3 regions of the Nordella sp. HKS 07 genome follow, and region 3 is predicted to be linked to each of the others. Evidence: riboswitches for the same ligand, from Rfam matches in the RefSeq annotation. Region 3 holds a riboswitch; each other region holds the start of a gene.

Region 1 (4,100 bases), 2.1 Mb from region 3:
CGGCCGCCTTATCTCTTCGAGCCGCGGGCCATGATCCTCGGTCTGCTCGGTCGCGTCGGTATAGGTGTAGGTGGCCGTGGCGGTGAAACCGTTCTGGAGATCGAGTGTCGCCGACACCTCGACACCCTGCCGTTTGCTCCTGCCGTCGCGATTGATCGCGGTGCCGATGAAGTTGGAGTCATAGACGACGACGATCTCGTCGGTCAGATCCTGACTGAAGTACGTGATGCCCGCCACCAGGTAGCGGTCGAAGAAGCCCTGTTCGATGCCGATATCCCAGCCGAAGCTCTGTTCCGGCTTCAGGTCGGGATTGCCGATATAGGTCGATGGTATGTATCCGTACTGCTCGGTGAAGGTGGGATTGGTGACACCGGTGCCAATCGAGGCGTGCAGTCGAGTCGCGGTGTCCGGCACCAGCCATGCGCCGCTCACGCTGTAGGTCGTCGCATTGGCGAAGCTGTCATTGAAATCGCGTCTCAGCGCGGCGTTCAGATAGAGCTGGTCGAGGAAGGCGCCGCGATATTCACCCACCACCGAATTGGCCTCGCGCGCGAGCGTCTCGTCGAGATGCGAAGGGGCGAATGTCTCGCGTTCCCACTCATAGCCGCCGGTCAGCTGATGCTGCGCGGCGAGAAGGCTCGGCGTGTCGAACCGGTAGCTCGCCTGATAGGTCGCGTTGTAGCGGTTGCCGTCGTCCCAGAACCGGGCGCCGCCGAATGTGCTGGCGTAATTGTCCCGGTATGTGTCGGAGCCGGTGAAACGCGCTTTCTGCGTCAGCGCGCCGTCGAGCGCCAAATTGGTCGCGCCGATCGAGCCGTAGAATTCCTCGGTGGCCGTCCAGTCGTTTCCATCGATCACCCTGCCGTCCTGAGGGTCGGCGTCGCTCTTGCGATCGACATAACGCAACGTGCTGTCGAGCGAGAGGTTCGGCGCGAGATCGGCATTGAAGCGGCCGTTCAGCGTGGTATTGCGGTCGCCATCCTCTTCATGCCCGAAGTCCGAGATATTGAAGCCGTCATTGCGGCGAAATGCGCCGGAGAGCGCCAGATCGTACTTCTCGCCGCCGCCGGAAAGGCCCAGGCTTCCGAAATAGGTGCCGTCGGTTCCGGTTTCCGTTCGGGCAGCGCCCTGATAATCGTTCCTTTCGCCGCGCCTGGTGATGATGTTGATGACACCTGCCGTCGCATTCGAGCCCCAGAAGGCGCTTTGCGGTCCGCGCAGGATTTCGATGCGGTCGATATCGTCGACCAGCAGGCTGCCGAAGTCGAATTCGCCGTTGGAGGTTTCGTTGACCTCGACCCCGTCGATCATAACGAGCAGGTGGTTGGCTTCGGCGCCGCGCACCCTGATCTGCGTCGGCCCGCCATGGGAGCCGGTGCGGGACACGGCGAAGCCCGGAACCTGGCGCAAGGCATCGGCGACGTAACGTATCTGGTTCTTCTCGAGCTGCTCGCCGTAGATGACCGTATAGGCGCGCCCCGATTTTTCCTGTTCGATCGGCGTCAGGCCGTCGGTCACCAGGATCGGATCAAGCATCGTCGGTTCTTCCGCCCCGGCCTCGCGAAACAGGCCGATATCGCTCAAGGCCAGCGCTGCGATGCCGGCACCAAAAATTCTTCTCTTCATCCCATCCCCAACTGCGATGTGCGGGAGCAAACAAGGTTTGTCCCGAGGTTTTCGACAAACCGCAGGCGGATGGGCGCTTTAAGGGTTTCGTCCGAAATGGACGTCAATCGACCCCGGCGGTCTCCGGCATGCGGCAACACTTCTCACGTGTCACCGCCACGGACGACCGCGCTCGACCACACCCCGTGGTCAAGCATGGGTGACCGGATCCGGCAGGTCTCCTGACTTCCGTGTCGTCGTCCTCTCCCGCCTTCCCGGCCGTCTACGGCCAGTGGCGCATTTGGGGGAGGACTCAACGGTTACAGTTGCGGGGGCAGTCTCAGCTTCGGCCGAAGACTCGGCCTCACTGTGTTCCCTTTCAATCTGCCTTGCGGCAGAACCAGCTCCGTCGGCGAAGCTAGCTGTTGCGCCGGAGAAGTCAACGGCTTGCTCACAGATTTGGCGGCGTGCCTGACCGCCATTCGGCGAACGGGAAGCGTTCCAGATCATGTGTTGATCGAGCTCAAGGCGGCTCAATCACTTTGGGTAAAGCGCTATTTGACGCAGTGACCCTGCAGGAGGTGCTCCACCGGCGCCCAGTCGATATAGCGGGGATGGGGCCAACTTGGCGTGGGTTTCGGAGCCTCGATTGCTTCCAGGGAATCGATAATCCCCACAAGCATTGCAGCTCCGCGATTGGATCGGCGCGGTGACGTCCGCGCTGGACGCGCATGTGGAAGAGCAGGTTGAGCGGACGCGTGGCAAATAGACAGGCCCACAATTCTTTGATTTCCTGTTAAATTTTGTGCGAGACTTCCGCGAAACAGAACAAGCGTGAGCATGTCCTCCAGGCCGTTGTTGAAGAAAGGAATAGCAGAGCTTGAAAAGCTCTTCGATCAGAACCGTGATGATCCGCAGTTTCTGAAGACCCTGCTTGCCGAATTGTCCGAGCGGAAGGTGCCGCGGGCGAGGGAGTTGCATCGAAGGGCGCTTCAGGCGGTTTCTGTCAGTCGCGAGACGCCCAAAGCTAAAGCAGAGATTGAGGCTGCACGGGAATCCCGCGCACGGGTGGCGGCATCTTCACGTGCAGCTGCTGCGATCCCGCCAGAGCAGTCCGCTCACGCGGCCGAGCCAATCAAGGAACCGCAAATCCGGGGGCCGGTTCGTATAGCTCCGGAGCCGCCGCCTGTTACCAACAAGGCAACGGATATTCTTGGTGCATGGACGGCGATGGAGGTGTTATCGCCCCCTTCGTTCCGTAAGCCGGAAGACCTGGCAAGCGGAGACCGCTTCCGTATCGCGCCACTGGACAAGGGCAAGCTGCCTTGGGAGGGGGATGGCGAGAAAAGCCGTCCCAACCAGAAGCTCTATTATCAGATCGTCCTGGGCAGCATCGATATGGAGGCGGCAGTCTCCTCGCTGCTCCAGATCTATTCGGATAGCCGGATTGAAAGACCCTCGGCGCGGGGGGAAGCCGTGCTCGCGACGATCATGGTCGATCGTACCGGCAGGCCAGTCGAGAGTGAGGCCGTTTCGATCTCTAGTTTCGGCTGGGGCGTTCCCGTGGCCTTGGCCGGGAGGCTGCGCGACCTTGGTAACTGGTCGCAGGTCGAACGCCAGTTGGTCGAACAGCTCGAGGAAAAAATCGTCTCCGAAGACAAGGACGGCAATCCGCTGCCGCTGACGGCAAAGGCGATTGATGCCGCCTATCGGTGGCTGGTGGAAACGCTCGGGCTGGACGCTCGTTTCGCAGAACAGCCTGTCTTCGCCGTCCGCTCCTATCAGTATTTCAAGCTCCAGGACCCGCCTGAATCGATCCTGCTGAACTCGTTCTTTCTTGAGGACCTCGCCAGGGCCGCCGAGCTAACCGGCACCGAAAGGGTACGGCGAACCTCAACCGCTATCTTGGCACGACAAAACCGAAGGCGCGGCGGAACCTGATGAAGGACAACCAGGCGCTTTCGGAGGCGCTGGAGCCGGTAAGATTTCCGTCTGGCGCGTGGCCCGCCAGCGGCCGTCATCCGCTGGTCATGCTTCAGCAGTGCGCTGTTAATCTTGCCATCAAGGACCTGACATCGGACGGCATCCTTGCCGTTAACGGACCTCCTGGAACCGGGAAGACGACGTTGCTCCGGGACATCGTGGCGGCGATCGTCACAAAGCGGGCTGAGCTTCTTTGCAAATTCGGCGATCCGGAAGACGCCTTTACGCCATCAGGCCAGAAGATCAAAAGAGGCAGCGCTTTCATCCATCTCTACAAGCTGGATGAGAAGCTGCGTGGTCATGAAATCATCGTCGCCTCATCGAACAACAAGGCTGTGGAAAATGTCAGCGCGGAATTGCCCGGAATGGGTGCTATCGCGGCCGATGCGACGGGCTTGCGATATTTCAAGACGGTTTCGGATGCTCTTTTGGAGCGCGATAGCTGGGGCGTGATCGCCGCCGTGCTCGGCAATGCCAGAAACCGCAGCGATTTTCGCCAGACCTTCTGGTGG
Region 2 (4,100 bases), 180 kb from region 3:
AGCGCCATTTTCGGCGCGCTGCTGGCGATCCTGGCAGCTCAGGCGCGTAATTTCCTTGCGGGCGAACGCCTCGTCTGGCTCGACCGCGTCAGCGGCGGGCTCCTGGTGATCGCCGCTCTCTGGCTGGCCTGGCCAAGATAAAAAGACAAACACAAATACAAAGACAAATAGAATGTCAGATCGTCGCGCACACTGGGATCATGCCTACACCGTCAAATCCGATACCGCCGTCAGCTGGTATCAGGAGGTGCCGGAGCGCTCGCTCGCCTTGATCAGGCAAGCGGGCGGCGGCTCCGTTATCGATATCGGGGGCGGCGCCTCGCGCCTCGTCGACCGGCTGCTGGCGGAGAGTTATGCCGACCTCGCCGTGCTCGACATTTCCGATGTGGCGCTGAGGCGCTCGAAGGAACGGCTCGGCGCCCTAGCCGACAAGGTCGCGTGGATCGTCGCCGATATCACGCGCTGGCAACCGGCGCGGCAGTGGAACGTCTGGCACGACCGCGCCGTCTTCCATTTCCTCACCGAGGTAGATGCCCAAGACGCCTATATCGCGGCGCTGAAAGCCGGCACCCGGCCCGGATCTCACATCGTGATCTCGACTTTCGCGCTGACCGGTCCTGAGAAATGCAGCGGCCTGCCGGTGCAGCGCTACAGTGCCGACACGCTGGCCGCGCGTCTCGGAGCGGATTTCGAACTCATCGACGAGGCCGGCGAGACGCATCCGACGCCCTTCGGAACGACCCAGGCCTTTACTTATGCGGCTTTCAGGCGGTCCCGATCAGCGCTGTGAGCCCGTCCTCGCCGCCGCCTGCCGGACGAGCGCGCAATCCTTAGCAATGTCTCCCTCTCGGTGAAAGTTGTGGGGGCGAGCGTCGCGGCAGACGCGCCACCACTCAATCCGTCATCCCAATTTCGGTGACAGTGCACTTAATAGTGTCCCAATTTCGGTGACAGTGCTTAATAGTGGTTGCGCAGAAACAACAATATTGAATGCACTGTCACGAAATTCCGCAGAAACAACAATATTGAATGCACTGTCACCGAAATTCCTAATAGTGGTTGCGCAGAAACAACAATATTGAATGCACTGTCACCGAAATTCCACTGTCACCGAAATTCCGAAATTCCGAAATTCAACAATATTGAATGCACTGTCACCGAAATTCCTAATTCGTCGTCAGCAAATGGATTTCGTCAAAAACGTAGATAGAGTTTTATCTGGTAAAGCGGCACAGGACGTAAAGCGTCTACGCGAAATGGGCCAGCTCCCGTCCACAGAAAAGTAAAAGCGACTCGGTGTATCTAGCTTTGTGGCCTGCTGGTAGTTGGTGCTTAGAATTTCGGTGACAGTGCATTCAATTTCGTCGTTTCGGCGCAGCCGATCTATTAAATGCACTGTCACCGAAATTTTCTGAAATTTCGAAATTTCTTATTGATCTATTAAATGCACTGTCACCGAAATTTCTATTAAATGCACTGACACCGAAATTTCGAAATTGTGTGTCACCGAAATTGAGCCCCATCCGACGCCCTTCGGGACGAGCCAGGCCTTTACCTATGCAGCTTTCAAGCGCTCCTGATCAGCGCTTTGAGCGCATCCTCGCCGCCGCCTGCCCAGCTCTCAGCTGATATGAGCTCGTCGAGGGCCAGGCGCTTGCGCCAGCCCTTGCTTTCGAGCTCGGGCCTGTCCGCGAAATCCGAGACATAGCCGAGGCAGAGATAGGCAACCGGGGTGACATGCGCCGGAAGGGCGAGCAGGGCCTTCAGCGCATCCTTGTCGAGAATGCTGACCCAGCCGAGCCCCAACCCTTCGGCGCGCGCCGCGAGCCAGAGATTCTGTACCGCGCAGACGGTGCTGTAGAGATCCATCTCGGGGTTGTGCCAGCGTCCCAGCGGCGATCCTTCGGCACGGCTCCTGTCGCAGGTGATGCAGAGATTGACCGGCGCTTCGACAATGCCGTCGAGCTTCAGGGACCGGTAGAGCGCCTGCCGGTCATCCGCGACGTGACGAACCTCCTCGGCCCGGGCCTGGCGGACGAGGTCGCGTATCTGCGCCTTGCGCCCCGCATCGCGAATGACGATGAAATTCCACGGCTGCATGAAACCCACCGAAGGCGCGTGATGGGCGGCGGTGAGGAGGCGCGCCAGGACCGGATCGGGAACCGGGCAGGGCAGGAACTGGCCACGTATATCGCGGCGGGTGAAAATGGCCCGATAGACGGCGTCGCGCGCCGCCGCGTCGAAATCGCCGGCGGAAACAGGTTCGGTCTGCATCGCTCTTCCCCTTGCGTTGCATCGCCGCCACCCGCCTGTCCACGCGGATAGCCATCCTGCCTGGCCGGTCTTCTGGCTCGGATTCACCTTCTCCCAGCGCCTTCCCGGTTAACCCAGTGGCCTCACACTTCAGCGTAAAAAACTGAAATGGCTGGAAAAATCTTCCTTACAGCGTTGGGCACGCCACGGCGTCGCACCGTGTTTCCGATTCTCCCTCGCCGCGTGGCGAAGGCACCGGGCAGTAAGGCGCAAGGTAGAAGAGCATCAGGCCAGCTGTCCAGAATCCTCTTGCATGCGTGTGCGCGATTATGGCTTGCTCGATGGCCAGGAACGGGAGAGAGCCATGACCATCGAAGCCTATGTCGCCTTCTGCATTGCCGCCATCGCCATCGTCATTGTGCCGGGCCCGACCGTCACCATCGTCATCGCCAACAGCCTCAAGCACGGCGCCCGCGCCGGTCTTCTCAATGTCGCCGGCACCCAGGCGGGCCTCGTGGTCTGGATGGCCATCGCCATTGCCGGACTTGCTTCGGCCATCACCTATATGGGCGTCTGGTTCGATGTGCTGCGCCTTGCGGGTGCTGCCTATCTCATCTGGCTCGGCATCAAGCTCTTGCGCTCCAAGGGCGACGTGTTGACCCAGAGCGCGCCCGCGGCGCCGAGAGGTGGCTTTTTTCTGCAGGGCTTCGTCGTCATCCTGTCCAACCCGAAAGTGCTGCTCGTCTTTGGCGCGCTCATCCCGCAATTCATTTCGCCCAATGGCGATTACCTGAACCAGCTGATCCTGCTGGGCTTGAGCTTCATGGTCATCGCCACCGTCTTCGACAGTCTCTATGCTTTCGCCGCCGGCAATGCCGGGTCATGGCTCTCGCAGAAGCGGGTGCGCTTCGTCGAGATGTCGAGCGGCCTGTGCCTGATCGGCGGCGGCATCTGGCTGGCTTTGCGCGGCCGCTGAGCGTCGGCCAAGGTATCCCCACGTAAGCACATTCGAGCCATGCCATCTGACCGGTTGACAGGGCAGGCAAGCACGCGCACGAAGGCATCGTCCTGAAAGCATTAGGAAAAGACCGAGAAACCATGCCCAGCTATCGTTCCCGCACCACCACCCATGGCCGCAACATGGCCGGCGCCCGCGGCCTCTGGCGCGCCACCGGCATGAAGGACAGCGATTTCGGCAAGCCGATCATCGCCGTGGTCAACTCATTCACCCAGTTCGTGCCGGGCCATGTGCATCTGAAGGATCTCGGCCAGCTCGTCGCGCGCGAAATCGAGGCGGCGGGCGGTGTCGCCAAGGAGTTCAACACCATCGCGGTGGATGACGGCATCGCCATGGGCCATGACGGCATGCTCTATTCGCTGCCGTCGCGCGAGCTCATCGCGGATTCGGTCGAATACATGGTCAACGCCCATTGCGCCGACGCGATGGTCTGCATCTCCAATTGCGACAAGATCACCCCCGGCATGCTGATGGCGGCGCTGCGCCTCAATATCCCGGTCGTCTTCGTCTCGGGCGGGCCGATGGAGGCCGGCAAGGTGGTGCTCAAGGGCAAGGAAGTCGCCCTCGACCTCGTCGACGCCATGGTGGCGGCCGTCGATGACAAGGTGTCCGAGGAGGACATGAAGGTCATCGAGCGCTCGGCATGCCCGACCTGCGGCTCGTGCTCCGGCATGTTCACGGCCAATTCGATGAACTGCCTCACCGAGGCGCTCGGCCTGTCGCTGCCCGGCAACGGCTCGACGCTCGCCACCCATGCCGACCGCCGCCGGCTCTTCGTCGAGGCCGGCCATCTCGTCGTCGACCTGGCGCGGCGCTATTACGAGCAGGA
Region 3 (4,100 bases):
CCGAAAGCCCGGTGAGCAAGGCGGCGGCCGAAAAGAAGCCGATCCGCAACGCCCCCACCGGCACGCCGAGGGCCGTCGCGCGCTCGTCGCCGAGCAGCACTGCATCCAGCATGGGTGCGAAAGCGAAGGCGGTGAGCGCCAGGAGCGGCAAGCTTATGGCGAGCGGGAGAAGATCGGGCCACTTGGTGCCTGCGGCCGAGCCCATCAGCCATTGCAGCGCCTGCTGCGTTACATGCGGCTCGGCGATGTGGAGGAAGAAGGCCGTGATCGACTGGAAGAACAGCGACACCGCGGTCCCCGACAGGATCAGCATCAGACGGTCGAGATTGCGGCCGGGCGAGAAGGACAGCCCAAGCGCAATGAGAAAAGCCAGCATGGCCCCGAGAAAGGCGAGGATCGGCAGGCCGATCAGCGAGACGAATACACCGGGAAGCCAGATGATCGCGGCGGCGGCTGCCGCCGAGGCGCCCGAGGAGAGCCCGAGCAAATAGGGATCGGCCAGGGGATTGCGCAGCAAGGCCTGCATCAGGAGGCCGGCAAGTGTGAGAGCGGCGCCGACCAGCGCTACCATGATCACGCGCGGCAGTCGCCATTCCCAGACGATGAGCTTGAGCGCCGGCTCTGCATCGGCAAGCCGGAGCAGCGCCTTGAAGCGATCATCCCAGGCAAGATCGGCGGTGCCCCAGAAGACCCCGGCGAGCCCGGCGAGGATCAGTGCCATGACCGCGAGCGCGAACAGGCCGGGACTTCTGAAGGAGGAGACGGTCACCCCGATCTACTTCAAGGCCTCGAGATCGGCGCCGAGTTTTTCCACCCCTTCGACGAAGCGCACACCGAGCAAGGTTTGCGAGAAGGGAATGATGATGAAACGCTCCGCCTTGACGGCCTCGAGCTGCGAAAGCACCGGATCGGCCTTGAGGTGATTGATCTTCTCTTGCGCCGTCGACCATTCCGCCTCGATCGGCACGATGATCTCCGGATCGGCGGTGGCGACCTTCTCCCAGGCGAGATCGGCCCAGCGGCCCTTCACATCGGCGGCGATGTTCTTGAGGCCGACGGCCTGGAGCAGCAAGGCGGGTGTTCCGCAGCAGCCCGCCGAGAACGCGGTCTCGGTGCCGGAGTCGAAAAGGAAGGCGCGCCGTCCGGCGCCCGGATTGCTGCCGGCGACAGCGGCGAGCCGCGCCTTCATATCGTCCGCCAAAGCTCTGGCTTTGTCCTCTGCGCCGAACAGCGCGCCGATGCGCTCGATATCGGTATAGAGCGCCGCCGTGGTGATCATGACGTCGTCGGGATGCTGGTTGCGACATTCCGCATTGACCACATAGGTTCCGATGCCAAGAGCATTCCAGTCCTTCTCGGGGCCGAGCCTCTTCTCGCCGAAGGCCGACGCGAAGCCGGCGAAGAGAAAGTCCGGACTCTGCGCCATCACCACCTCACGCGCCGGATATTGCTTGGCGATCACCGGCACGCTCTTGTACGCGGTAAGCCAGCGCTCGGGGATCGCATCGTCGAGATAGGCGGTGCCGATGAGGTGGCGTTCGAGGCCGAGCGCCAGCATGATCTCGGTAGCCTGCTGATTGAGCGTGATGACGCGGCTCGGTGCCGCCTTGAAGCTCGAGGTCGTGGCGCAGCTTTCGATGCTGCGCTCCTGCGCCAGGGCTGGCGGCGCCGCAAGCGCCAGGAGGGCCGCGATCACCAGGCTAGACAATCTCATGATGTTTTACCTCATGGATGATGAGTTCAGGGACGAACGTATTGGAAGCCAGTGCGGCGGCGAAACGGGCCACGTCTGCCGGCTTCGTGAGCCGGTACCAGTGACCTGAGGGATAGACCGCCACCAACGGCCCCTGGTTGCAGGGAAAAAGACATCCGGTCAGCGCGATGAGGCAGTTGTCATATATGCCTTCGCGCCGCAGGGCGTCGGTGAGCACGTCCTTGATCGAGCCGGCCTCGCGGTAGCTGCAGCGCGGGCCGGAGCAGACCAGCAGGTGGTGGCGGAAGGGTGGTGGATCCTGCCAGCCCGGATTATTGAGCTCGGCTTCGTCCGTCGTAATGAGACGTGCCGCGTCGGCCTTGCTCAGTGCCCTGGCGGCGACCGCCGCGTGCACCTCTGCCGCGTCGGCCTGGTCCTGCGCCAGCGCCAGTTGGATGGCTGGATTCTTCCGCAGCCAGTGGCCAAGGGCACCGCCGAGCCACGCGCCGAGACTGTCGGAGAATGGCAGGCCGACCGGCTGCACCAGGATGGCGCTGGCGCCGTCGTGCACCAGCTCGTCGAGAGCCGTCATGGGACCGGCCTCGGCGCCCTCCATGCGCGCGACGCGCGCCGGGACGGCGGAAGCCTGGAGTAATCCGGCCTTGAGAGCGCGCAGACGCTTGGCGCTCACATAGGCCTGGCTCACCAGATAGAGTATAGCGTCAGGCTGCATCGCCTGACATCGCGCGGAAAATCATGCCTCACCCCTGCCGGCACACCTCGTCCGGCGTCATGGATATTTGCTACGGCAGGTCTCCTGGCTCGCGGCTCTGGCGCGCTGTGCTCCTTCCCAGCCCCGATGGGCCAGTGGTGATGGCAAAGCGCTTGCCGCTTACAGTTGCGAGGGCAGCCACGGTCTTGGCCCCTGATGGGTAGTCCGCACCGTGTTCCCTTTTAATCCGCCATGGCTGGGCGGAACCGTGAGCCGTTACTACGGAATGGCGCTTGGCGGGTCAAGACTTGTTGCAGATCGTGCAAATAAACCGGGTTCAATTTTCCCGTGTCCCGGCCTAGATCACGATGAGTTTGGATCGATTCGAACCAAACTCATAAACGGGATCGATTTTAGTATTTTAGCGCGGGATTCTCGCGAAAGACCGGTATCCACTTTTTCGCATCCCGCGCTAGGAAACGGTTATGGCTCAGTCGGAAAAACAATCTGTCGCCCTCATCTCCATGGCGGCGAGCGCCGCGCTCGCCATCGCCAAGCTGGTGGCGGGGCTGCTCACCGGATCGCTCGGCATCCTGTCGGAGGCTGTCCACAGCTTCACCGATTTCTGTGCCACGGTGATCACCTTCTTCGCCGTGCGCATGAGCGATCAGCCGCCGGACGAACGGCATCATTACGGCCATGCGAAAATCGAGAGCATCGCGGCGCTGGCCGAGACCGGCCTGCTGCTCGGCACCACCGCCTGGATCTCCTATGAGGCCATCCATCGCCTGATCTCCGGCAACACCGAGATCCTGCTCACCTGGTGGGCGGCCGCCATCATCGTCGTCTCGATCATCGTCGATTTCTTCCGCGCCCGTGCCCTGACCCGCGTCGCCAAGGCGACGTCGAGCGAGGCGCTGGCCGCCGATGCGCTCAACTTCACCTCGGACATGTGGAGCTCCATGGCGGTGCTGGTCGGCCTCGGCCTGGTCTGGTACGGCTTTCCGGCCGCCGACTCCATCGCAGCTTTGATCGTCGCCTGCGTCATGACGGTGATCGCATTGCGCCTCGGCAAGCGCACGCTCGACACCTTGCTCGACGCGGCGCCGGGCTCGGCCACCGAGGCCATCCGCAAGATCATCGAGGCGACGCCCGGCGTGCTGGCGCTCGAACGCTTGCGCATCCGGCCCGCCGGCGCCACGCTGTTCACCGGCGTCGTCGTGACCGTGCCGCGCACCATGCCGGTCGACGACATGATCGCGCTCAGGGAACTGGTGAGCCAGAATATCCGGGCCGCCTATCCCAATGCGGATGTCACCGTCACCACGGATCCCGTGGCGCTCGACGATGAATCGATCTCGCAGCGCGTGCGGCTCATCGCGCATCGTCTCGATCTGGCGATCCACCATCTGACCATCCAGCGCGTCGGCATCCGTACCGCCGTCAGCTTCGATCTCGAGGTCGACGCCAGGATGTCGCTGCTCGACGCCCATGAAAAGGCGACCATGCTCGAGGCCGCCATCCGCGGTGAGCTCGGCCAGGATGTCGAGGTGGAGAGCCACATCGAGCCGCTGCCCGAGAAGGTGCTGCCGGGAGAGGATCTGCCGCCGCGTAGCCAGAAGGAAATCGAGGATCTGCTGCGCAAGCTCGCCGCGGCCGAGACGCGGGTCTGCGACATCCACAATGTGCGGGTCA

What was found. Region 3 has a riboswitch for cobalamin ahead of G5V57_RS28335 (ferredoxin). Riboswitches for the same ligand answer to the same signal wherever they lie in the genome.
Region 1: linked by a shared signal. The riboswitch ahead of G5V57_RS04505 (TonB-dependent siderophore receptor) and the one ahead of G5V57_RS28335 (ferredoxin) in region 3 are both predicted to bind cobalamin.
Region 2: linked by a shared signal. The riboswitch ahead of bluB (5,6-dimethylbenzimidazole synthase) and the one ahead of G5V57_RS28335 (ferredoxin) in region 3 are both predicted to bind cobalamin.

Annotation. Positions count from the first base shown of each region.
Region 1 covers NZ_CP049258.1:928,534-932,633, reverse strand. The annotation lists gene G5V57_RS04505 (TonB-dependent siderophore receptor) at 1-1,626, opposite strand, end outside; cobalamin riboswitch at 1,820-2,025, opposite strand; gene G5V57_RS04500 (hypothetical protein) at 2,440-3,546, shown strand; gene G5V57_RS04495 (AAA domain-containing protein) at 3,546-4,100, shown strand, end outside.
Region 2 covers NZ_CP049258.1:6,197,426-6,201,525, reverse strand. The annotation lists gene G5V57_RS29270 (LysE family translocator) at 1-141, shown strand, start outside; gene G5V57_RS29265 (trans-aconitate 2-methyltransferase) at 173-790, shown strand; gene bluB (5,6-dimethylbenzimidazole synthase) at 1,567-2,274, opposite strand; cobalamin riboswitch at 2,319-2,528, opposite strand; gene G5V57_RS29255 (LysE family translocator) at 2,618-3,229, shown strand; gene ilvD (dihydroxy-acid dehydratase) at 3,352-4,100, shown strand, end outside.
Region 3 covers NZ_CP049258.1:6,019,422-6,023,521, reverse strand. The annotation lists gene G5V57_RS28345 (iron ABC transporter permease) at 1-769, opposite strand, end outside; gene G5V57_RS28340 (ABC transporter substrate-binding protein) at 776-1,714, opposite strand; gene G5V57_RS28335 (ferredoxin) at 1,701-2,426, opposite strand; cobalamin riboswitch at 2,483-2,691, opposite strand; gene G5V57_RS28330 (cation diffusion facilitator family transporter) at 2,891-4,100, shown strand, end outside.